2 regions of the Marinobacter sp. Hex_13 genome follow, and region 1 is predicted to be linked to the other one. Evidence: predicted binding sites of a transcription regulator. Region 1 holds the regulator's gene; the other holds the start of a gene.

The links. Region 1 encodes LexA, which represses DNA repair genes until DNA is damaged. Its sites were predicted from a motif close to CTGTNTNNNNANACAG; they were not measured.
Region 2: a site for LexA is predicted at 11,041-11,056, ahead of recN (DNA repair protein RecN). Genes of this name have one in related genera too.

The regions. Positions count from the first base shown of each region.
Region 1 is NZ_LSMM01000049.1:64,612-77,108, forward strand. It holds gene AXW11_RS12800 (translocation/assembly module TamB domain-containing protein) at 1-111, shown strand, start outside; gene AXW11_RS12805 (SIMPL domain-containing protein) at 121-807, opposite strand; gene AXW11_RS12810 (hypothetical protein) at 790-1,020, shown strand; gene AXW11_RS12815 (gamma-glutamyl-gamma-aminobutyrate hydrolase family protein) at 1,005-1,772, opposite strand; gene AXW11_RS12820 (amidoligase family protein) at 1,765-2,760, opposite strand; gene lexA (transcriptional repressor LexA) at 2,939-3,547, shown strand; gene AXW11_RS12830 (cell division inhibitor SulA) at 3,713-4,123, shown strand; gene AXW11_RS12835 (hypothetical protein) at 4,127-4,387, opposite strand; gene AXW11_RS12840 (DUF6586 family protein) at 4,439-4,915, opposite strand; gene AXW11_RS12845 (DUF1329 domain-containing protein) at 5,177-6,535, shown strand; gene AXW11_RS12850 (hypothetical protein) at 6,602-6,928, shown strand; gene AXW11_RS12855 (sigma-54 dependent transcriptional regulator) at 7,000-8,451, shown strand; gene AXW11_RS12860 (sensor histidine kinase) at 8,676-9,944, shown strand; gene AXW11_RS12865 (sigma-54-dependent transcriptional regulator) at 9,957-11,423, shown strand; gene fliE (flagellar hook-basal body complex protein FliE) at 11,641-12,009, shown strand; gene fliF (flagellar basal-body MS-ring/collar protein FliF) at 12,025-12,497, shown strand, end outside.
Region 2 is NZ_LSMM01000036.1:12,635-25,131, forward strand. It holds gene rlmE (23S rRNA (uridine(2552)-2'-O)-methyltransferase RlmE) at 1-604, opposite strand, end outside; gene yhbY (ribosome assembly RNA-binding protein YhbY) at 769-1,080, shown strand; gene greA (transcription elongation factor GreA) at 1,171-1,650, opposite strand; gene carB (carbamoyl-phosphate synthase large subunit) at 1,655-4,870, opposite strand; gene carA (glutamine-hydrolyzing carbamoyl-phosphate synthase small subunit) at 4,870-5,994, opposite strand; gene dapB (4-hydroxy-tetrahydrodipicolinate reductase) at 6,196-6,996, opposite strand; gene dnaJ (molecular chaperone DnaJ) at 7,008-8,138, opposite strand; gene dnaK (molecular chaperone DnaK) at 8,217-10,142, opposite strand; gene grpE (nucleotide exchange factor GrpE) at 10,253-10,858, opposite strand; gene recN (DNA repair protein RecN) at 11,105-12,497, shown strand, end outside.

The DNA of each region.
Region 1 (12,497 bases):
CAGCCCATCACCACGGTGGCGCTACGTTACGATATCGGACGTTACTTCTATCTGGAGGCTGCCAGTGGCCTGGCAGCCTCCCTGGATATATTCTATACGCGGGACTTCTGAGCGGGTGATCTACTCCAGTTCAAAAGTCGCGCTAACCCGGGCCTCCAGTTCACGGGAACCGACCGCTGAGACAGCGTCCGAGGCGCCTCGCATTTCCGCCATCATTGGCATCGGGGGTTGATGGCCACCATCGACGTTAATGGTCATCACCTCTCCGCACTGTTTGTCCAGTTCCCGGGCGACAAATTCGCAGCGTGATTTCGCATCCGCAATGGCGCCCGCCAGGGCCTGTTTACGCAAACCGACTTCATCGGAATGAAAAAACTGATGGGGACCGACGTTGTAGTCCATACCCAGTGATTGCGCCTGTGCAAGAATCGGGTTGAGCAGAGAGAGGTCATCGATGGTGAAGCTGACCGTTTGTGAAGCCACGGCCACTCGTCGGGGCTCCTCGTGACGCTCTGGTGATGGAATCGAACGGCTGTAAAGGTTCAACGAGGCGTCGCTGTAGGATTTGAGCCGGTCGCGGAAGTCCTCGATGCTCTCCCTCCACTTCTCCATCTGCTCGTTGACTTCCTCAGTGGCCGTCTCGGGAAGCTTGTGCTCGGCGCGGGCGGTGAACTGCAGCCGTGCGCTGTCTGGCGTATACTTGACTGAGGCCTGACCGCTCAGGCTGACTTCTGCTGCTGATGCGCCCAGGGGAAACAGAATCAGGGCCGTGGAGGCCAGCAGGTATCGATGGACGTTGTGGAACATAGTTGGATCTCCATGTTATTGCACGAGAATCAGGTCAGGTTGACGCCCCGGGAGCGTGATATCCTGTTCAGGCTGACCGGGAGCGACCCCCATTATGTGACCACCCGCGAGCAACTGAAAGAGTGGGCGGCCCGTTATTTGACGGCTCTGCCCGACGATGCTCGGGAAATTCGTGAAATTAAGGCCGTGTTGCAGCGTTATCTGCCATTTTGAGCGGTATTCTCATCATCTTCTCCGGCGGCTTCGACGGGTTCATCCAGCCGAATCAGCTTCCTGTCTTCCGCAGCCTGCACGAAATGGCTGAAAATCCGCCGGTGGCCGCCATGATAAAGCAGGTACTCCGGGTGCCACTGGATGCCCATTAGCCATTGCCCACGTGTATTTTCTATCGCTTGTACAAACGAGTCGTTGTCCACGGCAACAACGCGGAGATGTGTGCCCAGTTTTTTGATGCTCTGGCTGTGGATGCGGTTCGCGCCAATGACCGGGCTGCGCATCACCTCTCCCAGGCGGCTGTCACTGACGACCCGAACAGTCTGTAGCGGTAACAGTAACGGCCGGTGGCGGGTGTTCACCCGCAGAGGTGTCACGTTCTGGCACAAAGATCCGCCGCGGAAAATATTGATAAACTGGGCGCCGCGGCAGATACCCAGTACCGGGATGTTCAATTCTTCAGCACGGGACAGCAGACGAACATCGGTTTCGTCGCGGCGCACGTCATACCGGGCGGTTACCTGGGGAGTCTGACCGTACCGCGAAGGGTGCACGTGGGTACCACCGGAGAGCACAAGGCCGTCGAGCAAGGAGACGTCCACCTTCGAACCCGGGCGGATAAAATGGGTACGCGCTCCATGGAGGCGCAGCGCGAAGGTGATCAGCCGGTGGGCGAGGCTGCGGCGTGCCGGGCCGCTGATGCCAATCGTAAGGCCCGGATGTTCAGGCTTATCTACCGGGCTTTCAGACATAGTTCCCGGACCGAAGCCACTGGTCAGACGTGTCTAACCAGCTGTGGGTCAGGTTATGGAGGCTCAGTTTGCGACTGTTGCGAAACTCCGTAACCAGTTTCGATAAGTCATCAGCGTTGGCCACCAGTTGTTCCAACACAATCCAGTCATTCCAAACCGTGGAAAAATGCCAGTCAGGGTTATCAATGTCGCAGTCGGGTAGCCGGTAATGAAGCGTTGGCCGGCTTTTGATGCGCTCATCCTCCACATATTCTGCGAGCAAATCGCTGTTCAGGTGTGCGAACAGCGGGAGCAGGTCCAGGGCCTTGTTGCGGGTTGGATTGTAATGCAGATAGTCCCGCATTAATTGCTCCATGTCCGGCGCATAATCCTCTGAAATCAGAAGGTCAATGTAGGTGCTGCTCCAGGGCTCAATGTAGCTGGTCAGCTTACGGCTGAAATCGATCTGGTGGCGTGCCTTCAGCCACTCGTAGAGCGCAGCGAAGGCCCGCAGGTAGCGCACCAGCGTTGTGGCTCTGAGGTCCGGTAGCTCCGGGTTCAATTGCAAACCAAAGGCATAATAGAGCGCCTCCCGGCTGCCGAGTGCGCCTGCTCTGCGCAGCTCATCGCAAAGTGTCTCTATGCGTTCCAGCTTACTGAAAGCCATCGGAGGGCTGACGATCTCCAGGGGCACGATTTTCTCGGCGGCTGCGTCGATCACGCTCATGGCCTGGCCGCCAAGCTCCCTGACAGATTCGGGAAGACGCTCGTCGGCCAGATCAAGGTCCTTTATCGGGTCCGAATCCAGTTCGATGGTAAAGTCACCGAGTTCCGTTTCAACCTCGGACACATAGCGCGCAACAGACTTTCCGGTGCCTCCCAGCAGTTTTGCGGACAGCGAGACGAGATCTTCGTAACCGAGGCCGGACAACTCAATTTCAACGCCAACTCTGCGTTCCTTGCCGTCATCCGTCTTGAGGATGTCCGGTAACCTACATCTGTTGCTCATTCAGGCGACTCCCTATTTTGGTTGCGATTACCTTAACACAGTCATACGTCAGGGCGTGGTGGACGGGCCACCCAGTGCGGCTCAAGAAAAAATTGCGTTTACAGGGTTTACACTGGATAAAACACTGTATATAGTCAAATCACTGTATATAAAAACAGGGCTAACCGGGGCAACCTAAATGAAGCTGACAGCTAGGCAGACACAGGTACTGGATATTATTCGTCGCTACCTTGACGAGACCGGGTATCCGCCGACCCGTGCAGAAATCGCGGCGGAACTTGGGTTTCGTTCTGCCAATGCCGCAGAAGAACATCTGCGGGCACTGGCCCGAAAAGGCGCCATCGAGATGGTGCCGGGAGCCAGCCGGGGAATACGTCTTCCCGATGTAGAGGCTGATCTTGGTTTGCCAGTGATCGGTCAGGTGGCGGCCGGTAGCCCCATATTGGCCCAGGAGCATATCGAAGACCATTGCACCCTGCAGCCTGAATTTTTCTCGCCCTCGGCGGATTATTTGCTCAGGGTGCGCGGCATGAGCATGAAGGACATTGGCATCCTTGACGGCGACCTGTTGGCGGTGCACCGCACCCACGATGTGCACAACGGACAAGTGGTTGTGGCGAGGGTAGGTGAGGAAGTCACGGTCAAACGGTTCCGTAAGGAAGGCTCGAAAGTGTACTTGATCGCCGAGAACGAGGAATTCGAACCCATAGAAGTGGATCTGACAGAACAGGAACTCTTCATTGAGGGGCTCGGCGTCGGGGTCATACGGCGCTCGGACCTTCACTGACACCCCCAGGGTGTCCGGACATATCCGGCTGTGTTTCGTTGAGTGTTGAACACCGCGGGCGCGGCTTAACGGCAGGTGAGGCTTATCATGGAACAACTCAGCTTTAATCAGAATCTGGCTTATGCTCACGGAGGCGGCAGGTTTGTCGGTTCAGAGGTTGCCGGTATGAGCGACCATGATACCGTCAGGGCGCCTGCTGTCAGGAGTCGCCCAGCCAAACCGGCAGGCAATGTGACCGAAATCATTTTGCCCGAAGGGCAGGTTGAGAACTTCCAGCTATTGCTACCGATGCTTACGCAGTTGAATCAGGAGAAGCGTTGGTTAGCCTGGATTGATCCGCCCCAAAGCCTTGTCAGTAAGTGGCAGACCATGCGTGGCATCGTTGCAGGCGAACTGTTGGTGTTGAGGTCTACTCCTGACTACCCAGCCGGGGAGCTTGCCGAGCGAGCACTGAGCGCAGGCACCTGTCACGCTGTGGTCATGTGGACCCACAAGCTCGGGCGCGAAGCGCTCGCGTCACTGGAGCAGGCTTCGGCTCGGGGTAACAGTCATGGTGTGGTGCTGCGCCAGCGCTGATCGTCAATGAAGTGTGTAGGAGGGCCGGATGTCCTGAGTGTCCGGCTCTTCGTCTTCCCAGTCGATATCATGGGCAACGTTACCGACGGCCTCAATACCGGCTGCAATCATGGCCTTGGCCACGTTCATGTCCCGGTCTTCCATCATCTCCCTGGCTTCCGTCGAAAATGATATCTGGACCAGTGGTGCACTGTCGTCGTCGATGCGGCGAAGCGCATAGTCTCCGTTGCTCAGTTGTACAATCTCGAAAAACGATGGTGACATTAAGTTAGCCTTTCAGTTCATTCCTGTTGGGTCCGGCAACGCCGTGGTTCATTACCATTCGCTGTGCCGATCCTCGAGGATATCGATAAAGTGTTTCATCGCGCCCAGAGTGGTTTCCAGAGCCTGCTTTGAGCGATCCGGGCCGGTGTCAGCTGCAACCGCAATCACGTTTTCATTGCTGACCGTTTTTCGGGTCACCGGGGGATTGCCCTGATGACGCTCAAGCTGCTCGAGATGACTCCACCAACTCCGCCCGTCACTGGCCAGCTGCTCCAGTTCTGTCATTTCCGGGCTGTGGGTTCCGATCAGCTCATCCAGTGCCTCAAGGTCATCAGGCTGGCTATGTTTGTGCTGATACACCCTGGCGATCATTACCAGCGTCAGTTTTCGAGCCCTCAGCCCCAGCTCTATGCTGCCTTGCAGCAGCGCTTCTTGCGTTGGAACGCTGTCGCTGTGCTCCAGCTGCCCCAACAGGTTGCGAGCCAGGAATATTTTCTGGGAAACCAACGAATGCCACTGTGAAGCCATGGTAGTACCTGAGAGTGGTTTCACTGCTGTGCGATGAATTAATCGCCAACTATAACATTTTTCATTGTGAATTTCTCCTCCCGCCGTTGGTTTGGTGGTTTTGACAAGAAACTACAAAGATTCACTTGAAACGGTCGTTTGAATTTGGCAAAAAGGCGCCCCGATTGAATAACATTTGATCGCCTGTTGTTGTTTCCGGCGTAGGCATGCCAAACCGCGAATGATACATGGGTTGATCGGTTACCTTGGAGGTAGAAGGGAATGCGGAACCAATGGGTCACGGGTTTTACAGTGGCATTGTTTGGGTTGTCAGGCGTTGCGTTGGCAAAGGTCAGTGAATCCGAAGCTCAGCGGCTGGCTAGCGAACTGACTCCAGTTGGAGCTGAGCGGCAGGGCAATGCCTCTGGCAGCATTCCTGCGTGGACAGGTGGGCTAACCAAGCCGCCCGCTAGTTGGAAACCGGGGCAGGTGGAAACCAACCCGTTTCCCGAGGATGAGCCTCTGTTTGTTATTACCGGCGCGAATGTGGATCTATATCGCGACAAGCTGACCGACGGACACATCCGTATGCTTGAGCAATATGGCCCGGAATTTGTGATGCCGGTGTACCAGACCCGTCGTACCGCGGCCTTCCCGGAAGATGTGTACGAAAAGTCCCGGGAGAATGCCCGCAGCGCGGAACTTCTGGCGAACGGAAACGGTGTGCGTGACACCATCATGACCAGCCCCTTCCCGATTCCAAAGAATGGCCTGGAGGTGATCTGGAACCACATCCTGCGTTATCGCGGAGAGGAACTGTCGTTCCGTAGCGCTTCAGCGACGCCCCAGGTGAACGGTTCCTACAACCAGGTTGTTAACCAGTACGACTATTACTTTGCCTACAGCCGCCGCGGCGCGAACCTCGCCGATATCGATAACAAGATTTTTTACCTGAAAACCGACACCATCGCGCCATCCAGTCTCGCGGGCACCATCACTCTGGTTCATGAAACCCTGGATCAGATTCGCTCACCCCGGCTGGCGTGGCGATACGATGCCGGCTCAAGGCGGCTGCGCCGGTCACCGAACCTGGCCTATGAAACCGATCTGCCGAACTCTTCATCCCTCCGCTCGGTTGATCAGAAAGACATGTACAATGGCGCCCCTAACCAGTACGACTGGGAGCTGAAAGGCAAGCGTGAGATCTTCGTGCCCTACAATGCCTACAAGCTTCACGACGCGGATGTCCAGCCGGACGATGTCATTCGGCCACAGCACATCAACCAGGAGTTGGCCCGATACGAGCTACATCGGGTATGGGTTGTCGAAGCGAAACTGCGGACCGGTATCAGCCATATCTATTCCCGCAGGGTGTTCTACGTCGACGAAGATAGCTGGCAGATTCTTGCCACGGAGGAGTACGACAGCAATGATGAACTCTGGCGGGTGTCCGAAGCTCACAACATCAGCTACTACAGTGAGCCGGTATTCTGGACTACCATGGAGATGACTTACGATCTGAACGCCCAGCGCTATTACATTGATGGTCTGGATAATGGCTTCCCCGCCTATGATTTCGAGCCTGGCTTCCGTGGTAATCAGTTTTCTGCCTCGGCAGCCCGGAGAGCAGCCCGCCGCTGATGACTGGCAGCCCCGGGCCGGTTGAGGCACGGGGCGCTACCGGACCGTTTTCAAGGAGATGCAATTATGTCGGTACCGGAACAGCTAGAGGCAGTGGATACCCTGGTTGAACACCTGAAGACCGCGCTTGCGGAGAAGAACTGGGACGAACTGTCCCGTCTGAATGAGCTGGTCAAACCGACGATCGAGCCGGTTATGGCGGCCCTTGAGGCCGGCGAGCTGAGCCCTGAGCCAGTCAGGGAAAGGCTGGCAGCCCTGCAGACATTCTGTGATCGTGCCAATATTTCGGCAAATGAAGCCAAGGCGGAAGCCCAGAAAGCGCTGAAAGGGGTGAACCAGAACCGCAGCGCGGCAAAAGCCTATCAAAACGTCTCGTTAAATCGGCCAAAATAGCGTCATAAAATTGACTCAGGCCCACTTACAGTCTTAAATACCGCACAAATCCCCGCAAGAGATTCGTTTGGATGTCGAAGAATAACAAGGTGCTGGTGCTCAGCGAGGACGATGCGAAAAGACGTGACATTTCTACCATTCTTGAGTTTATCGGCGAAGAGGGCATTGTCGTTGGGGCCGATGCCCATTCACTGCTGAGCAGCGGTGACGCTGAGGATCTGGAGTCAATTTCCGTTGCCGTTGTTAACGGCGAGGACGATGGCGTGACCGCAGTGATTTCAACCGTGTGCGAGGTCGCTCAGGGGGTGCCTTTGCTGTTGGTTGGCGACCCTGATCTGGCGGGCCTCTCCGACGACGAGACAAGCCGGGTAATTGCCCGCATGGAATGGCCGCTTAACTACACCAAATTCGTGGACTCGCTCTACCGTGCACAGATCTACCGGGATCAGTTTGCACGTTCCCGTGAACGGGGGCAGCAACGTGGTCTACAGCTTTTCCGTAGCCTTGTTGGTACGAGTCGAAAAGTGCAATCGGTACGCCAATTAATGGAGCAGGTGGCCGACAAGGATGTGAGTGTGCTGATTACTGGCGAGTCGGGAACGGGCAAGGAAGTGGTGGCGCGAAACCTCCATTACCATTCCTCTCGTCGCGACAAGCCCTTCGTGCCGGTCAACTGCGGTGCCATTCCAGCGGAATTACTGGAAAGCGAATTGTTCGGGCACGAGAAGGGCGCGTTCACCGGCGCTATCACCTCGCGGGTAGGTCGGTTTGAAATGGCCGAGGGGGGCACCCTGTTTCTGGACGAGATCGGCGACATGCCGTTGAACATGCAGGTCAAGATTCTGCGGGTTCTGCAGGAACGCACTTATGAGCGTGTTGGCAGTAACCGGACTCAGTCAGCCGACGTCAGGGTCATTGCCGCGACTCATAAACATCTCGAAGACATGATTGAAACGGGCGATTTCCGTGAAGATCTCTATTACCGCCTGAACGTTTTCCCCATTGAAATGCCCGCTTTACGTGACCGGGTTGAAGACATTCCGCTGTTGATCAATGAATTGATTTCGCGGATGGAGAAAGAAAAGCGGGGCTCCCTCAGGCTGAACTCGGCGGCGATCATGAGTCTTTGCCGCCACGACTGGCCCGGGAATGTTCGCGAACTGGCGAATCTGGTGGAGCGGTTGGCGATTATGCACCCCTACGGTGTCATTGGGGTTCAGGAGTTGCCCAAGAAGTTCCGTTACGTGGACGATTACGACGAGAACCGGCCAGTGGAAGACTCCGGTATGCCCTCTGGCATTCCCGGGCTGGTGGGGCTGGATGCGCCGGCTCTGCTGCCGGTGAACGGCATCGACCTGAAGGACTACCTGTCCAATCTTGAAAGGCAGTTGATTCAGCAGGCGCTGGATGAAGCCGGGGGAGTAGTGGCCCGGGCAGCCGAAAAGCTTCGGATTCGTCGAACGACGCTGGTTGAGAAGGTCCGGAAGTATGGACTTCGGGATGAAGAGTCCGAGGAGAGCTGATCAATCCCCCAAAGAATCGGTTTCTGATGGCGTCAAAGGTTTGTAACCTTCGGCGCCATCGCTGTTTTTAGGCGACGGAAACCCGTCGTATACCTTTCCTCTGTTTTTCCTTCCTGTTGAAAAATAAACAAAATTTAAAGTTGGCACAGTGCTGGCTTAGTCTCGTCCAAACGATCCATCCGATTGGTACGGGCCGGGGGTTAGTCCGGTCAGAGGGCGAGTTTATGAGTCAGTTACAGTTTGTGGGTTTGTCGTCAGCAAAGGCGTCTGCCAATGCGGCTGCCGATGTCAATGACAAGGTGACGGCGTTGTTCCCGGAGCAGGACGATGAGGCTGTGGGGACAGCGTTGGAGCTGTTTAATCAGATGTCCCGACAGATCACTGATTCCTACCGCACTCTTGAGTCCCGTGTTAATCAGTTGTCCGGGGAGCTGTCCGCGGAATCCCAGCAGCGCCAGGCGGAGCTGGAGCAGAAAGAGGAGCTGGCAGACCGGCTCTCGACGCTTCTGCATGCGCTACCGGCCGGGGTTGTGGTGCTCGACAGCCAGGGGGTGGTGACGCAGACCAATCCGGCGGCGATCACGTTGTTGGGGGAGCCTCTTGGTGGAGAGCGGTGGGTGGATGTTATCCGTCGCTGTTTTGCGCCCCGCCGCGACGATGGCCACGAAGTGTCACTCAAGGATGGCCGTCGTGTCAGTATTGAAATTCGTACCATGGAAAACCAGCCGGGGCAGTTGATCCTGCTGACCGACTTGACTGAAACCCGTCATTTGCAGTCTCAGCTCGCCCATGCCCAGCGGCTTTCCGCCATGGGCAAGATGGTGGCTTCCCTGGCTCATCAAATTCGCACACCGCTGTCGGCTGCCATTCTGTATGGCGGGCACCTCAGCCAGGAAGACCTGGACGAGGAGATGCGTCAGCGTTGTGCCTCACGGTTGATGTCCCGCTTGACGCACCTGGAGCAGCAGGTGCGTGACATGCTTATTTTCGCCCGGGGCGAGACGCGGTTGGCAGAGGAATTGTCTGCCGACACCCTGGTTCAGGCGCTGGCTTCCGCGCTGGAAGGACTGAAGCTCCCTGCCGGTGTGTCGGTGGAGTTGAGTGACCAGGTCAATAGCGCCGCGCTGATGTGCAATCGTGATGCTCTGGTGGGTGCCTGTACCAACCTAGTGAACAACAGCGTGGAGGCCGGGGCGACGAACGTTGAAGTTGCCGTTGTGTCCGTTGACGAGGAACTGGTGGTGTGCGTGAGTGATAACGGTCCTGGGTTTACCACGGAGCAGGCAAGTCAATTGCTGGAAGCGTTCTATACCACCAAATCCCACGGCACCGGCTTGGGCCTTGCCGTGGTCCAGGCGGTGGTGAAAGCGCACCAGGGTCGTTTCTCGATTGATGCGCCTGCCGCCGGAGGTGCTGTTGCCATCATTTCCCTGCCATTGATGCGTTCGTTGTCGACGGGTGACCGTCGGCAGCAGCCATCAAAGAATGACTGATCGGAGGCTATTATGGCCAAAGCCCAAATTCTGATTGTTGAGGATGACCAGGATCTTCGAGAAGCGCTGGTTACCACCCTTGAGCTGGCAAAGTTTCGCGTGCGTGAAGCCGCCAATGCGGAGCAGGCCCTGGCGAAGCTGGCTGAGTCACCGGTGGATATGGTTGTCAGTGATGTGAACATGCCTGGAATGTCCGGTCACGATTTGCTGCATGAAATACAAAGACGGTACCCCGGCCTGCCGGCCATGCTGATCACCGCCTATGGTCAGATCAGCCATGCGGTGTCCGCGATGCAGTCCGGTGCCATCGACTACCTGGTCAAACCGTTCGAGCCCTCAGTGCTTGTGGATGCGGTGACCAGAGTGGTCGGCGGCGGCCGCCAGAAAAGTGTCGACCAGCCCGTTGCGGAAGATCCGATCAGCAAACGGATGTTCCAACTGGCGGCGAAGGTGGCAGCCAGTGACTCGACGGTGATGATTTCCGGGGAAAGTGGAACCGGTAAAGAGGTGTTGGCGCGCTATATTCACCAGCAGTCTCCCAGGTCAGACCAGGCGTTCGTGGCGATCAACTGCGCGGCAATTCCCGAGAATATGCTGGAGGCCATCCTGTTTGGCCACGAGAAGGGTGCCTTTACCGGTGCGGTTGCATCCTCCCCGGGCAAGTTCGAGCAGGCCAACGGTGGCACCATCCTGCTGGATGAGATTTCGGAAATGGATCCTGGCCTGCAATCCAAGCTGTTGCGGGTGCTGCAGGAGCGCGAGGTTGAGCGGGTCGGTGGTCGCAAGACCATCGCCCTGGATGTACGGGTTATTGCCACCACCAACCGGGATCTGTCCGATTACGTGCGGGAAAACAAATTCCGTGAAGACCTGTACTACCGGCTGACGGTCTTCCCCATGCACTGGCAGCCACTGCGCGAACGTACACTGGATATCATGCCGCTGGCGAATGCATTGCTGAAAAATCATTGCCGCAAGATGAAATTGACCGGCGTGACCTTCGCGCCCGACGCCAGAGATGCGCTGATGGGTCATCAATGGCCGGGCAACGTTCGCGAGCTGGACAACGCGATACAGCGGGCGCTGGTCTTGCACCAGGGGAATGTCATCCATGCTGGTGACCTTTGCCTGGAACTCGGAATTACCGGGCGTATGGAAAGTGGCCCCGCCGGCACGACATCTCCGGCCTCGCCACACCCAGTCGTTTCCGAATCCGGGGCTGAGTCACCTGATCGGGACGCTCAGGATACCTATGCCGAGGAAAGCCTGTCGGGTCTCGGAGCGCTATCTTCCACGTCACTGGGTGATGAAGTCCGACAGCGTGAATTCCGGATTATCATCCAAACGTTGAAAAAAGAGCGTGGTCGACGCAACCGGGCGGCGGAGCAGTTGGGTATCAGCCCGCGCACGCTCCGATACAAGCTGGCCCAGATGCGCGATGCCGGCATCGATCTGGATGCAGAGCTGGCCGCCGCCTGACCACAACCAACAGGCTCCTTCGTTCGGCACCCAAGGGTGCCGTTTTTTGTGCCCACGTCAAAAGACCGTCGCTGTCTTTCGCCTTTCTCTCCGATTGTTAATTAACATTATGAAAATTAACAAATAAATTATGTTGGCCTGCGGTTTGCTTTGACCTGTTCAGATATGTCTAGGTCAATGGCTTGCCCATTTATACGGCGGGCCGGGAGAGTGAATCATGGTTCAGCGTGCTGACATCAACAGTGTCCTTTCAGAAATTCGCAATATGCGCTCGCAGATGATGGAGAATCAGCGGGTTGAACAGGACAACAACATTCGCGGACGGATGGACGGGCCGTCCAAGGTCCAGGAAACCTCCGACACTCCCAAATTCAGCGACATGCTCAGCCAGGCTGTGGGTTCTGTGAACGAACTCCAGCAAACATCCAGTGATATGAAGACGGCGTATGAAATGGGCGATCCGAACATGGATATCTCCCGCGTCATGATCGCGTCTGAAAAAGCATCCATCTCCTTCGAGGCATTGACCCAGGTCCGTAACCGGGTGGTGAAGGCCTACGAAGACATCATGAATATGCCGGTTTGATAGCGGAGCGGACCCATGGCCAGCGTACCTGCTGAAACCTCATCCTCGAACATGCCCGCGGCGCGGGGAGACGATACCGGCGAGAGCCGTAGCGACCTGATTTTCGGCTTCAACCGGTTGAACCTGCTGCGACAGGTGGGCCTGATGGTGGGGCTTGCCGCCAGTGTTGCCCTTGGCGTTGCTGTAGTTCTCTGGGCCCAGGAGCCCAATTACCAGCCTGTGGTGGGGGATATGTCCGGCTACAACCCACAGGATGTCACGACCATTCTAGATGCCAACAACATCGACTACCGTATGGATCCACGCACAGGCGCATTGCTGGTGCCCTCCGATGAGGTCTATAACGCCCGCCTGAAACTTGCAGCAGAGGGCGTGACGGACGAGCAGACCATGGGCTACGAACTGCTGGACCAGGACCGTGGCCTTGGAACCTCCCAGTTTATGGAAACCATCAGTTTCCGCCGTGGCCTGGAAGGCGAGCTGGCACG
Region 2 (12,497 bases), on a different contig from region 1:
TGCACACCTGATAAATCTCCCTGGATCTTGCGCGGGAGGAGTCAGGCTTCCTGCTGACAACGGTGCCAAAACTTTTACGCATTTCAGCCAGCAGGGCATCAAATCCCTCTCCCTGAAATACCTTGGCGACAAACACGCCGCCGGGCTTCAGGACTTGCTGAGCCATATCCAGCGCCAGCTCCACCAAGCCCATGGCGTTGGGAATATCCACTGCCGCCATACCACTCATATTGGGTGCCATATCCGAAATTACAACGTCAGCGCGGCGATCACCCAGTAAATCCAGCAATTCGTCAAGCACTGACTGCTCGGTGAAATCGCCCTGAACGAACGCCACACCCGCAATCGGGCTCATCTCGAGAATATCGCTGGCGACCACCGTGCCGTTGTCACCAACCCGTTCTACCGCCACCTGGGACCAGCCACCAGGCGCGGCCCCCAAATCCACAACGGTCTGCCCGGGCCGGAACAGGCGGTCTTTGTTGTCGAGCTCAATCAGCTTGTAGCTGGCCCGCGAACGATAGCCGTCTTCCCGGGACTTTTTGACCCAGACATCATCAAAATGTTCCTTCAGCCAGCGGTCACTGGTTTTCGAGCGAGCCAAGACCTACCTCCATAAAGCACTCCAATTGGACCTCCAATCATCTGGGTACGTGGTAACGGCGATTTCACCGGCCGATTGATCTGATACAATCCCGCGATTATACGGAATTGGCGAGCATTTCGCCGCTGACGTTTTATTAATCGCACCCATAAAGAGATCACATAATGAGTCTTTCGCCGGAACAGCGCCGGGAATACCGGGGCATCGCCCACAACCTGAAGCCCGTTATCATTGTCGGCGACAAGGGCCTGACCGAAGGGCTTCAGGAGGAACTCGAGCGGGCCCTGAACGATCACGAGCTGATCAAGATCAAGGTTGCCAGCCAGGACCGCGAAACCCGCCAGGAAGCCGTTGCCGCCCTGTGCGAAGCCGCCGGTGCGGAGCTGGTGCAGACCATCGGCAAGATCGCCGTGATCCTGCGCCGGGCGAAAAAGCCCAACCCCAAGCTGTCCAACCTGCTGCGCCAGAAACACTGACGCTGCCAGCACGCTAGAACCGCACAATGTAAAAAGCCGGCTGCTGTTCGCAGCCGGCTTTTTGTTTGCAGAATCCGCACCCGATGAACGTCAGATGTGCTCTACCTGCTCGATTTCATACTCAACGGTCCCCGAAGGCACGCGCACGGCAACCACGTCGCCCTCGCTTTTACCTACCAGCGCCCGCGCGATCGGCGAGGAAATGGACAGCTTCCCAGCCTTGATGTCTGCCTCATCCTCACCAACGATCTGGTAGCTGACCTGCTCGTCGGTATCGACATTGAGCAGCCGCACCGTGGTGCCGAAGATCACCTTGCCGGTGTTTTCGATGGTGTTAACGTCGATCACCTGGGCTGCGGACAGCTTGCCCTCGATTTCCTGGATACGCCCTTCGATAAAGCTCTGCTGCTCACGAGCGGCGTGGTATTCCGCGTTCTCTTTCAGGTCGCCGTGTTCGCGGGCATCGGAAATAGCCGCGATCACCCGGGGACGATCTTCGGACTTCAGTTTCTGAAGCTCCTCACGTAGGCGGATTTCCCCCGCCTTTGTCATGGGTACTCTGTCAGCCATAGTCTTACTTTCCTGCGTGTAGATCCTGGAGGCGGCGCACAGTGCGCTCGGGGCCGAATTTAATGGCCCTGCAGAAGGCTTCGCCGCCCGCCAGTGTCGTTGTATAGGTCACCTTGGTCTGCAGGGCCGACTGGCGAATCTGTGCCGAGTCGGAAATCGCCTTGCGACCTTCGGTGGTGTTAATAATCAGCTGCACCTGACCATTCTTGATGGCGTCCACGATATGCGGACGCCCTTCACGAACCTTGTTCACCCGATCAACAGTGAGCCCGGCCTGTTTCAACGCCTTGGCGGTACCGGTGGTAGCAATCACCTTGAAGCCAGCGTCAATCAGGTCCTGCGCCACTTTCGCGGCCCCGGGCTTGTCGACGTCCCGCACGGACATGAAGGCCGTACCCTTGGCCGGCAGACGCTCACCGGAGGCCAGGGCCGCCTTGGCGAAGGCTTCGTCGAAGCTGTCACCAATACCCATCACCTCACCGGTGGACTTCATTTCCGGCCCCAGGATGGGATCCACCGCCGGGAACTTGTTGAACGGGAACACCGATTCCTTGACGGAATAGTAAGTCGGCACGATCTCCTGGGTGAAGCCCTGCTCTGCCAGTGACTTGCCAGCCATGCAACGGGCCGCCACCTTGGCCAGGGACACCCCGATGGCCTTGGACACAAACGGCACGGTACGGGACGCCCGCGGGTTCACCTCGATCACGTAGATCTCGCCACCCTGCCAGGCCAGCTGCACGTTCATCAGGCCGATAACATCCAGTTCAATGGCCATCTTCCGCACCGCTTCGCGCATTTCATCCTGCACGTCTTTCGGCAGGGTGTAGGGCGGCAGGGAACAGGCGGAATCACCGGAGTGCACGCCCGCTTGCTCAATGTGCTGCATGATGCCACCGATGACCACGTCCTTGCCGTCGCTGATGGCGTCAATGTCCACTTCGATGGCGGCGTTGAGGAAGTGATCCAGCAGCACCGGGCTGTCGTTGGAGACCAGCACGGCATTGCGCATGTAGCGAACCAGCTCCTCCTCGTCATAGACGATTTCCATGGCCCGACCACCCAGCACGTAGGAGGGGCGTACCACCAGCGGATAACCAATCTCGCGAGCCGCCAGGATGCCTTCTTCGTGGCTGCGCACGGTGGCATTCTCCGGCTGAATCAGGCCGAGGCGGCCGATCATCTGCTGGAAACGCTCCCGGTCTTCGGCGCGGTCGATGGCATCCGGGCTGGTACCGATAATCGGCACACCCGCCGCTTCCAGGCCACGGGCCAGCTTCAGCGGGGTTTGGCCGCCGTACTGGACAATCACGCCCTTGGGTTTTTCGACGTGGATGATTTCCAGCACGTCTTCCAGGGTAATGGGCTCGAAGTAGAGCCGATCCGAGGTGTCGTAGTCGGTGGAAACGGTTTCCGGGTTGCAGTTGATCATGATGGTTTCATAACCATCGTCGCGCATAGCGAGGGCGGCGTGAACACAGCAATAATCAAACTCAATACCCTGACCGATGCGGTTGGGGCCACCGCCAATGACAACGATTTTCTCGCGATCAGAGGCACCCGCCTCACACTCTTCCTCATAGGACGAATACATGTAGGCGGTTGATGAGGCAAATTCAGCCGCGCAGGTATCCACCCGCTTGTAGACCGGGCGAATGTCCAGATCATGGCGCAGCTTGCGCAAGCTGACTTCAGAAATGCTGAGCAGCTTGGCCAAGCGCGCATCGGAGAACCCTTTGCGCTTGAGGCGGAACAGCGTATCGCGATCAATATCCGCCTTGCCGGCGGATTTGAGGGCAGCCTCTTCTTTGATCAGGTCTTCGATCTGTACCAGATACCATGGATCTACATGCGTGTTGTTGAACACTTCTTCCACGGTCATCCCGGCTCGGAAGGCATCGCCGATGTACCAAAGGCGCTCGGCTCCAGGCACATTCAGTTCCTGGGTGAGGGTTTCCTGGCCGTCGGTGGTGCTTAGGTCGACCTTCTCTTCAAAACCGTCGGAGCCCACTTCCAGACCACGCATGGCCTTCTGCAGCGACTCCTGGAAGGTACGACCGATGGCCATCACCTCACCCACGGATTTCATCTGGGTGGTCAGGCGCGCATCAGCCTGGGGGAACTTCTCGAAGGTGAAGCGCGGAATCTTGGTGACCACATAGTCGATGCTGGGCTCGAACGAGGCCGGAGTAACACCACCGGTGATTTCATTGCGCAGTTCATCAAGGGTGTAACCCACCGCCAGCTTGGCCGCCACCTTGGCAATCGGAAAACCCGTTGCCTTGGACGCCAGCGCCGAAGAACGCGACACCCGGGGATTCATTTCGATGACGACGACACGGCCGTTGTCCGGGTTTACGCCAAACTGCACGTTGGAACCGCCAGTTTCCACACCGATCTCACGCAGTACCGCCAGAGAGGCGTTCCGCATGATCTGATATTCCTTGTCGGTGAGCGTCTGGGCCGGCGCGACGGTGATGGAGTCACCGGTGTGCACGCCCATCGCGTCAAAGTTTTCAATGGCGCAGACGATGATGCAGTTGTCGTTTTTGTCGCGGACAACTTCCATCTCGTACTCTTTCCAGCCAATCAGGGACTCATCGATCAGCAACTCGTTGGTCGGCGACAGGTCCAGACCACGGGTGCAGATTTCCTCGAATTCGTCGCGGTTGTAGGCAATACCGCCGCCGGAACCACCCATGGTGAAGGACGGGCGGATGATGCAGGGAAATCCGATGTCGTTGGCCACTTCCCAGGCTTCCGCCATGGAATGGGCGATCGTGGCGCGAGGGCACTCCAGGCCAATCTTCTTCATGGCCTTGTCAAAACGATCACGGTCTTCAGCTTTATCGATGGTGTCGGCGTTGGCGCCGATCATTTCCACACCATGCTCAGCCAGAACGCCGTGCTTTTCGAGGTCCAAAGCGCAGTTCAGGGCTGTCTGACCACCCATGGTAGGCAGCAATGCATCCGGCTGCTCTTTCTCGATGATCTTGGCAACGGTCTTCCAGGTGATGGGCTCGATGTAGGTGGCATCGGCCATTACCGGGTCGGTCATGATCGTGGCCGGGTTGGAGTTCACCAGAATAACCCGGTACCCCTCTTCACGCAGGGCTTTACAGGCCTGGGCTCCAGAGTAGTCAAACTCGCACGCCTGCCCGATCACGATGGGGCCCGCGCCCAGGATCAGAATGCTTTTAATGTCGGTACGCTTTGGCATCAACGTGCCTCCATCAGGCGGATAAATTCATCAAACAACGGCGCTACGTCGTGCGGGCCGGGGCTCGCCTCCGGGTGACCCTGAAAACTGTAGGCTGGCTTGTCGGTACGGCGGATTCCCTGCAGAGAACCGTCGAACAGGGATTTGTGGGTCGCCTCCAGATTGTCCGGCAGGCTGGTTTCGTCCACTGCAAATCCGTGGTTCTGACTGGTAATCATCACGGTACCATCGGCGATGTTCTGTACCGGATGGTTGGCGCCATGGTGGCCATGCCCCATCTTGATGGACTTGGCCCCGCTGGCCAGGGCCAGCAACTGGTGGCCAAGACAGATGCCGAAAACCGGAATGTCGGTCTCCAACACATCGCGAATGGCGCTGATGGCGTAGTCACATGGCTCGGGGTCGCCGGGGCCGTTGGACAGGAAAATACCATCGGGATTCATCGCCAGCACATCGGCAGCGGGGGTCTGGGCTGGCACAACAGTGATATCACAGCCGCGACTGGCCAACATGCGCAGGATGTTGAGCTTCACACCGTAGTCCCAGGCGACGACCTTGAATTTTGATTCGGTGCGCTCGCCATAGCCACTTTCGATATCCCACTCACTCTGGCTCCAGGTCCAGGTTTTTTCCGAGGTGACTTCCTTCGCCAGATCCATGCCTTTCAGGCCCGGAAAAGCGTTGGCCAGCTCCAGAGCACGCTCGGCCGTGGCGTCTGCGCCGGCGACCACGGCGCCATTCTGGGACCCTTTATCCCGCAGGATTCGGGTCAGGCGACGGGTATCGATATCGGCAATGCCGACGATGTTGTTGTCGCGCAGGTAGTCCTGTAGCGAGCCGGTGCTGCGCCAGTTGCTCACCAGCAGGGGCAGATCACGGATTATCAGGCCGGAGGCCTGGACGCGATCGGATTCGATGTCTTCTTCATTCACACCGGTGCTGCCGATGTGAGGGTATGTGAGGGTGACAATCTGGCGGGAGTAGGACGGGTCGGTCAGGATCTCCTGATAACCGGTCATGGCGGTGTTGAACACCACCTCTCCGCTGGTTTCCCCTTCAGCGCCAATGGCGGTGCCGTAGAACAGGCTTCCGTCTGCGAGTGCAAGGATGGCAGGTGTACTCAAGGCTTGTATCCTCATCGAGTGGCGTACAGGTTCGTCACGAACAGGAACGCAAGCGCAAATTCAGGTCGCAAAAAAGCGAGAGGGAGTTGAACTCCGTCCCGCTTTTTCTGTTGAGCGTTGTCAAAGCTACGCTTGGTGCAGTTAAACCGCCTTATTGTACGAAATATGGCAGTTTGTGTCCACGCGAAATCTTACTCGTCGCTACTTCAGCCCCAACACATCCTGCATGTCGTACAACCCGGCCGGCTTACCTTCCAACCACAAGGCCGCACGCATCGCACCTTTGGCAAACGTCATCCGGCTGCTGGCTTTGTGGGTAATTTCAATGCGTTCGCCCTCAGTGGCGAACAGAACGGTATGATCACCAACCACATCGCCGGCCCGAATGGTTTCGAAGCCGATCTCCTTGCGGGTACGCTCCCCGGTAAAGCCTTCACGGCCGTAGACAGCACATTCCTTTAGGTCTCGACCGAGGGCATCGGCGACAACTTCGCCCATTCGCAAGGCCGTGCCCGACGGCGCGTCTTTCTTGTGGCGGTGGTGGGCTTCGATGATTTCCACATCGTAGTCGTCGCCCAGGGCTGCAGCGGCGGTGCGCAGCAGGTTGAGGGTGACGTTGACGCCCACACTCATGTTGGGGGCAAACACCACCGGGGCCTTTTCGGCGGCAACGGCGAGCTGTTCTTTCTCGGCGTCGGTCAGGCCGGTGGTACCGATCACAATCATTTTGCCGTTGGTTTTACAGAATTCCGCATTTTCCAGGGTCAGATCCGGGAAGGTGAAGTCGATGAGTACGTCGAAATCCTCCTTCACTTCGGCGAGGCTGCCAGCCATCTTGACGCCAGTCTTACCAATGCTGGTCATTTCACCGGCGTCGGCGCCGATAAGACTGCTGCCAGGCTCGACGACTGCCGCGCCAAGTTCCAGGCCTTCAGTTCCGTCAACGGCTTCGATCAACACTTTGCCCATGCGCCCTGCGGCGCCGATGATTGCTACCCTCATCACGTCTGCCCTCAGAATTTCATTTCGTCGAAGAAGCTTTTCACACCTTCAAACCAGGAGGTTTTTCGCGGACCGTGCTGGTTGCCATCGCCACCGTCCAGGGTCTTCTGGAATTCTTCCAACAACTCTTTCTGACGCTTGGTGAGGTTAACCGGAGTTTCCACAACCACGCGACACAGCAAATCACCGGACGGACCACCACGAACCGGGCTAACGCCCTTGTTCCGCAAACGGAACAGCTTGCCGGTCTGAGTCTCCGGTGGAATCTTCAGCTTAACGCGACCATCGAGCGTCGGCACTTCAAGTTCGCCACCGAGACTGGCATCCACGATGCTGATAGGCACTTCGCAGTAGAGGTTGCGACCATCACGGGTAAAGATGGAATGCTCCCGAACCGCGACCTGCACGTAGAGATCACCGGAAGGGCCACCTTCAACACCCATCTCGCCTTCACCGGAGAGACGAATACGATCACCGGTATCCACGCCCGGCGGCACCTTGACGGACAGCGTTTTCTCTTCCTGGATGCGACCGGCACCGTGACACTTCTTGCACGGGTTCTTGATAATCTTGCCGGAACCGCGACAGGTAGGACACGCCTGCTGCACAGTGAAGAAGCCCTGCTGCATCCGTACCTGACCCATGCCATTACAGGTACCACAAGCCTCCGGCCGTGAGCCCTTCTCGGCCCCGGAACCGTCACAGGTGTTGCACTCGGTGTGGCCAGGAATCCGAATCTGGACGGTTTTGCCTTTTACCGCCTCTTCCAGGTCCAACTCCAGGGTGTAACGCAGGTCAGCCCCGCGCGTATTGCGGCCACCGCGACCGCCACCAAAGATATCACCAAACACATCGCCAAAGATGTCGGAGAAGCTGGCACCACCGCCGCCTCCTCCGAATCCGCCGCCGGCAGAGCCATCAACACCGGCGTGGCCAAACTGGTCGTAGGCTGCGCGCTTGGAGGAATCGGAGAGTATTTCATAAGCTTCACTGGCTTCCTTGAACTTATGATCGGCGTCCTCATCATCCGGATTCCGGTCAGGATGATACTTCATCGCAAGCTTGCGGTAGGCTCGCTTGATCTCTTTTTCATCCGCTTCCCGGGACACCCCGAGAATCTCGTAATAGTCGCGCTTGGCCATGCTCTAAAACCCTGTTGGTAAAACGAGGAAAACGCGGAAGAGCTCCCGCGTTTTCCAACTGCCTGATGATCTTAAGTTTTATCGCTTGTCGTCGTCTTTGACTTCTTCAAACTCGGCATCAACGGCGTCGTCGCTGGAACCGGACTGGGCAGACTCTTCGCCCCCGGCCTGCTGCGCCTGCTCTGCCTGATCCGCGTACATCTTCTGGGCCATTTCAGAAGACGCTTCCGTCAGCTTCTGAGTCTTGGCCTCGATGTCGTCCTTGTCAGAACCAGCCAGAGCTTCTTCCAGCTCCTTGATCGCAGCTTCGATAGACTCTTTCTCGCCGTCAGACACTTTGTCACCAGCATCGGCCAGGGTCTTGCGCACGGTATGGACCATCGCGTCACCCTGGTTGCGGGCCTGGACCAGCTCTTCGAACTTGCGATCCTCGTCGGCGTTGGCTTCCGCGTCCTGAACCATCTTCTCGATTTCGTCGTCGTTCAGACCTGAAGACGCCTTGATGACGATGGACTGCTCTTTACCGGTCGCCTTGTCTTTGGCCGACACGTTCAGGATACCGTTGGCATCGATATCGAAGGTGACTTCGATCTGCGGCGTACCACGGGGCGCCGGCGGAATGTCCGCCAGGTCGAAGCGACCCAGTGACTTGTTCTGTGTCGCCTGCTTCCGCTCACCCTGGACCACGTGAATGGTCACTGCAGTCTGGTTGTCATCCGCAGTGGAGAAAGTCTGCGACTTCTTGGTCGGGATCGTGGTGTTCTTGTCGATCAGCGGTGTCGCCACGCCACCCATGGTTTCGATACCCAGGGTCAGCGGGGTAACGTCCAGCAGCAGAACGTCTTTCACATCACCGGAGAGCACGGCCGCCTGGATGGCAGCACCCATGGCTACAGCTTCATCCGGGTTCACGTCCTTACGCGCTTCCTTACCGAAGAAGTTCTTCACTTTTTCCTGAACCATCGGCATGCGGGTCTGACCGCCGACCAGGATGACTTCGTCGATTTCACCGATCTTGGCACCGGAATCTTCCAGCGCGGTGCGGCACGGCGCGAGACTGCGCTCGACCAGCTCTTCAACCAGTGACTCCAGCTTGGCACGAGTCACTTTCACGTTCATGTGCTTGGGACCACTGGCGTCTGCCGTCACGTAAGGCAGGTTCACATCGGTCTGCTGGCTGCTGGAAAGCTCAATCTTCGCCTTCTCAGCCGCTTCCTTCAGTCGCTGCATCGCCAACGAGTCGCCACGCAGGTCAATGCCACTGTCTTTCTTGAACTGATCGGCAAGATACTCGATCAGCTTCATGTCAAAGTCTTCACCACCCAGGAAGGTGTCGCCGTTGGTGGCCAACACTTCGAACTGGTGCTCACCGTCCACATCGGCGATCTCGATGATGGAGATGTCGAAGGTGCCACCACCCAGGTCATAAACAGCAACAGTACGGTCACCGCTCTTCTTGTCGAGACCATAGGCCAACGCAGCAGCAGTTGGCTCGTTGATAATCCGCTTCACGTCCAGACCAGCGATCTTGCCGGCGTCTTTGGTGGCCTGACGCTGGCTGTCGTTGAAGTAGGCCGGCACGGTGATAACCGCTTCGGTCACTTTCTCGCCCAGATAGTCTTCTGCGGTTTTCTTCATCTTCTTGATGATTTCCGCAGACACCTGCGGCGGCGCCATCTTCTCGCCTTTCACTTCGACCCAGGCATCACCGTTGTCTGCCTTGGCGATCTTGTACGGCACCATCTTGATGTCTTTCTGGACCACGTCGTCTTCAAAGCGACGACCGATCAGACGCTTGATGGCGTAGAGGGTGTTGTTCGGGTTGGTGACCGCCTGGCGCTTGGCAGATTGACCTACCAGCGTTTCACCGTCTTCGGTATACGCCACGATGGACGGGGTAGTGCGATCACCCTCGGCGTTTTCGATAACCTTGACCTTGTCGCCATCCATAATGGCTACACAGGAGTTTGTGGTTCCCAGGTCGATACCAATGATCTTACTCATGCAATTACTCCAATTCGGTTGTTCAATTCAGTTCCGGCTGCCTTGAAAGTTGCCCCGGAGTCCCGGTGCGCCGCCTGTTTACTGGCTATATTGGCGCTTTAATCTGCTTTTCAAGCCTGCTCGTCGATTTTTGGCGCGTCTTCAGCCTTGGCGACCACCACCATCGCGGGACGAACAAGGCGATCGTTCAGGGTGTAGCCCTTCTGGACCACAGCCACCACACTGTTGGGCTCGGCATCAGGTGCCGGCACCATGGACATGGCCTCGTGCTGCTGGGGATCAAACGGCTCACCCACGGGGTTAAGCTGAACCACATTGAACTTGCCTAGACTCCCCATGAACAGATTAAGAGTCATCTCGACCCCTTCACGAATAGAGGCCACCAGTTCGCCGGCACTTTCATGCCCCTCTGTGCTTTCAACCGCCTTTTCCAGACTGTCAGCGACCGGCAGAAGCTCCTTCACAAACTTCTCCAGCGCGAATTTGTGGGCTTTCTCCACATCGATCTCAGCGCGACGGCGAACATTCTGCATCTCCGCCTGGGAACGCAACATCTGCTCCTGAAACTCCTGCGCCCGGGCCTTCAGGGCCTCAACTTCGCTTTCCGGAGCGGCTTCGGCACTGTCTTCCGTCGCCGTTTCTTCCTCGGGAGCGGCTTCCGCAGTGTCTTTCAACTCTTCTTCCACCTGTTCGTTACGATTCTCGTCAGCGCTCATGACTACTCCTGCTTGATCGTCGGCGGCCAGACGACCGGCCAGTTAACGTTTGGTTTCCGACCGCCATGGGCCGAAAAAAACATGTTTGCGAACGGATATGGGGCCCGTATCGGATGTTTCAACCGTTGCGCACCTCATTCATTCACAAATTCGCCAGCCGATGTTTGCAAACAGCAAAAACCCTGTATATATTCACAGTCACTGTATGTAATCACAGTATTCAGGAATTGAGCGGAGGACCTCTGCATGCTCACACAGCTCACTGTTTCCAATTACGCCATTGCCGAGCGGGTCGAACTTCAGTTTGGAAAGGGTATGACGGCGCTGACCGGAGAGACCGGTGCCGGCAAATCCATTGTCCTGGACGCCCTCGGCCTTGCCATGGGCGGGCGCGCCGACGCTGGCGCCGTACGCCATGGTGCCAAACGCGCCGATATTACCGCTACTTTCGACGTGTCCCGCATTGCCGAAGCCCGGCAATGGCTGGAAAACCATGAGCTCGACGATGACAACGAATGCATCCTGCGCCGAGTGATCAGCAAGGATGGCCGCTCTCGCGCCTACATCAACGGCCAGCCCTGCCCCCTTGCCCACCTGAAAGATCTGGGCAGCGCCTTGATGGACATCCACAGCCAGCACCAGCACCAGTCCCTGCTGCGCAAGGAGACTCACCGCAAACTGCTGGACGAGTTCGCTGGCGCAGAAGCGTTGGGAGAGCAAACCAGGGATGCATGGAAAGCCTGGCACAAAACCCGCCAGCGGCTGACCGAACGCCAGCAGAATGCCGATGAGACAGAAGCCCGCCTGCAGCTACTGCGCTACCAGGTGGAAGAACTGGATCGCCTGGCGCTGGAAGACGGAGAGCAGGCAGAGCTGGAGAAAGAACAGGAACGGCTCAGCCATGCCGACACGGTGCTACACAACAGCCATCAGGCTACCCTGCTATGCACGGAAGATGAGAATAGCGCAGCGGATCTGGTGCGCCAGGCTTTACAGCAACTGGAGCAGTTGCCGGTGGAGGTACCGGCACTGACGGAAACCATCCAGATGCTGAATGAAGCCCAGATTCAGATCACCGAGGCTGGCGACAACCTGCGCCACTTTGTGGAAGATTACGACGCCGACCCAGCCCGACTGGCCGAAGTGGAAGAGCGCCTGAGTGCCATTTACCAGATGGCCCGCAAGCACCGCATCACACCGGAGACTCTCCCGGAATTCCACCAGAGCCTGAGTGCCGAACTGGCATCGCTGGACGACGGCGAGGGCAGCGTTGAGAAGCTGGAGGCGGAACTGGAAGAACAGCGAAGCCACTTCAATACCCTGGCCACCGAGTTGTCGAACGCACGCCAACAGGCTGCTGCCAACCTCGATCAGCGCATCGCGGAGGAGCTCGCCCAACTGAGCATGCCAGCGGTCCAGTTCGTAACCCACCTGAGCCGCAACAAAGGCGACGAGCCTGCGCCCCACGGCCTGGAAGACATTGAATTCCTGGTCAGCGCCAACCCGGGCCAACCCGCACGTCCGCTAGCCAAGGTAGCCTCGGGTGGCGAACTCTCACGCATCAGCCTGGCCATTCAGGTGGTGGTTGCGCAAACTTCCACCACACCAACACTGGTCTTTGACGAGGTGGATGTAGGCA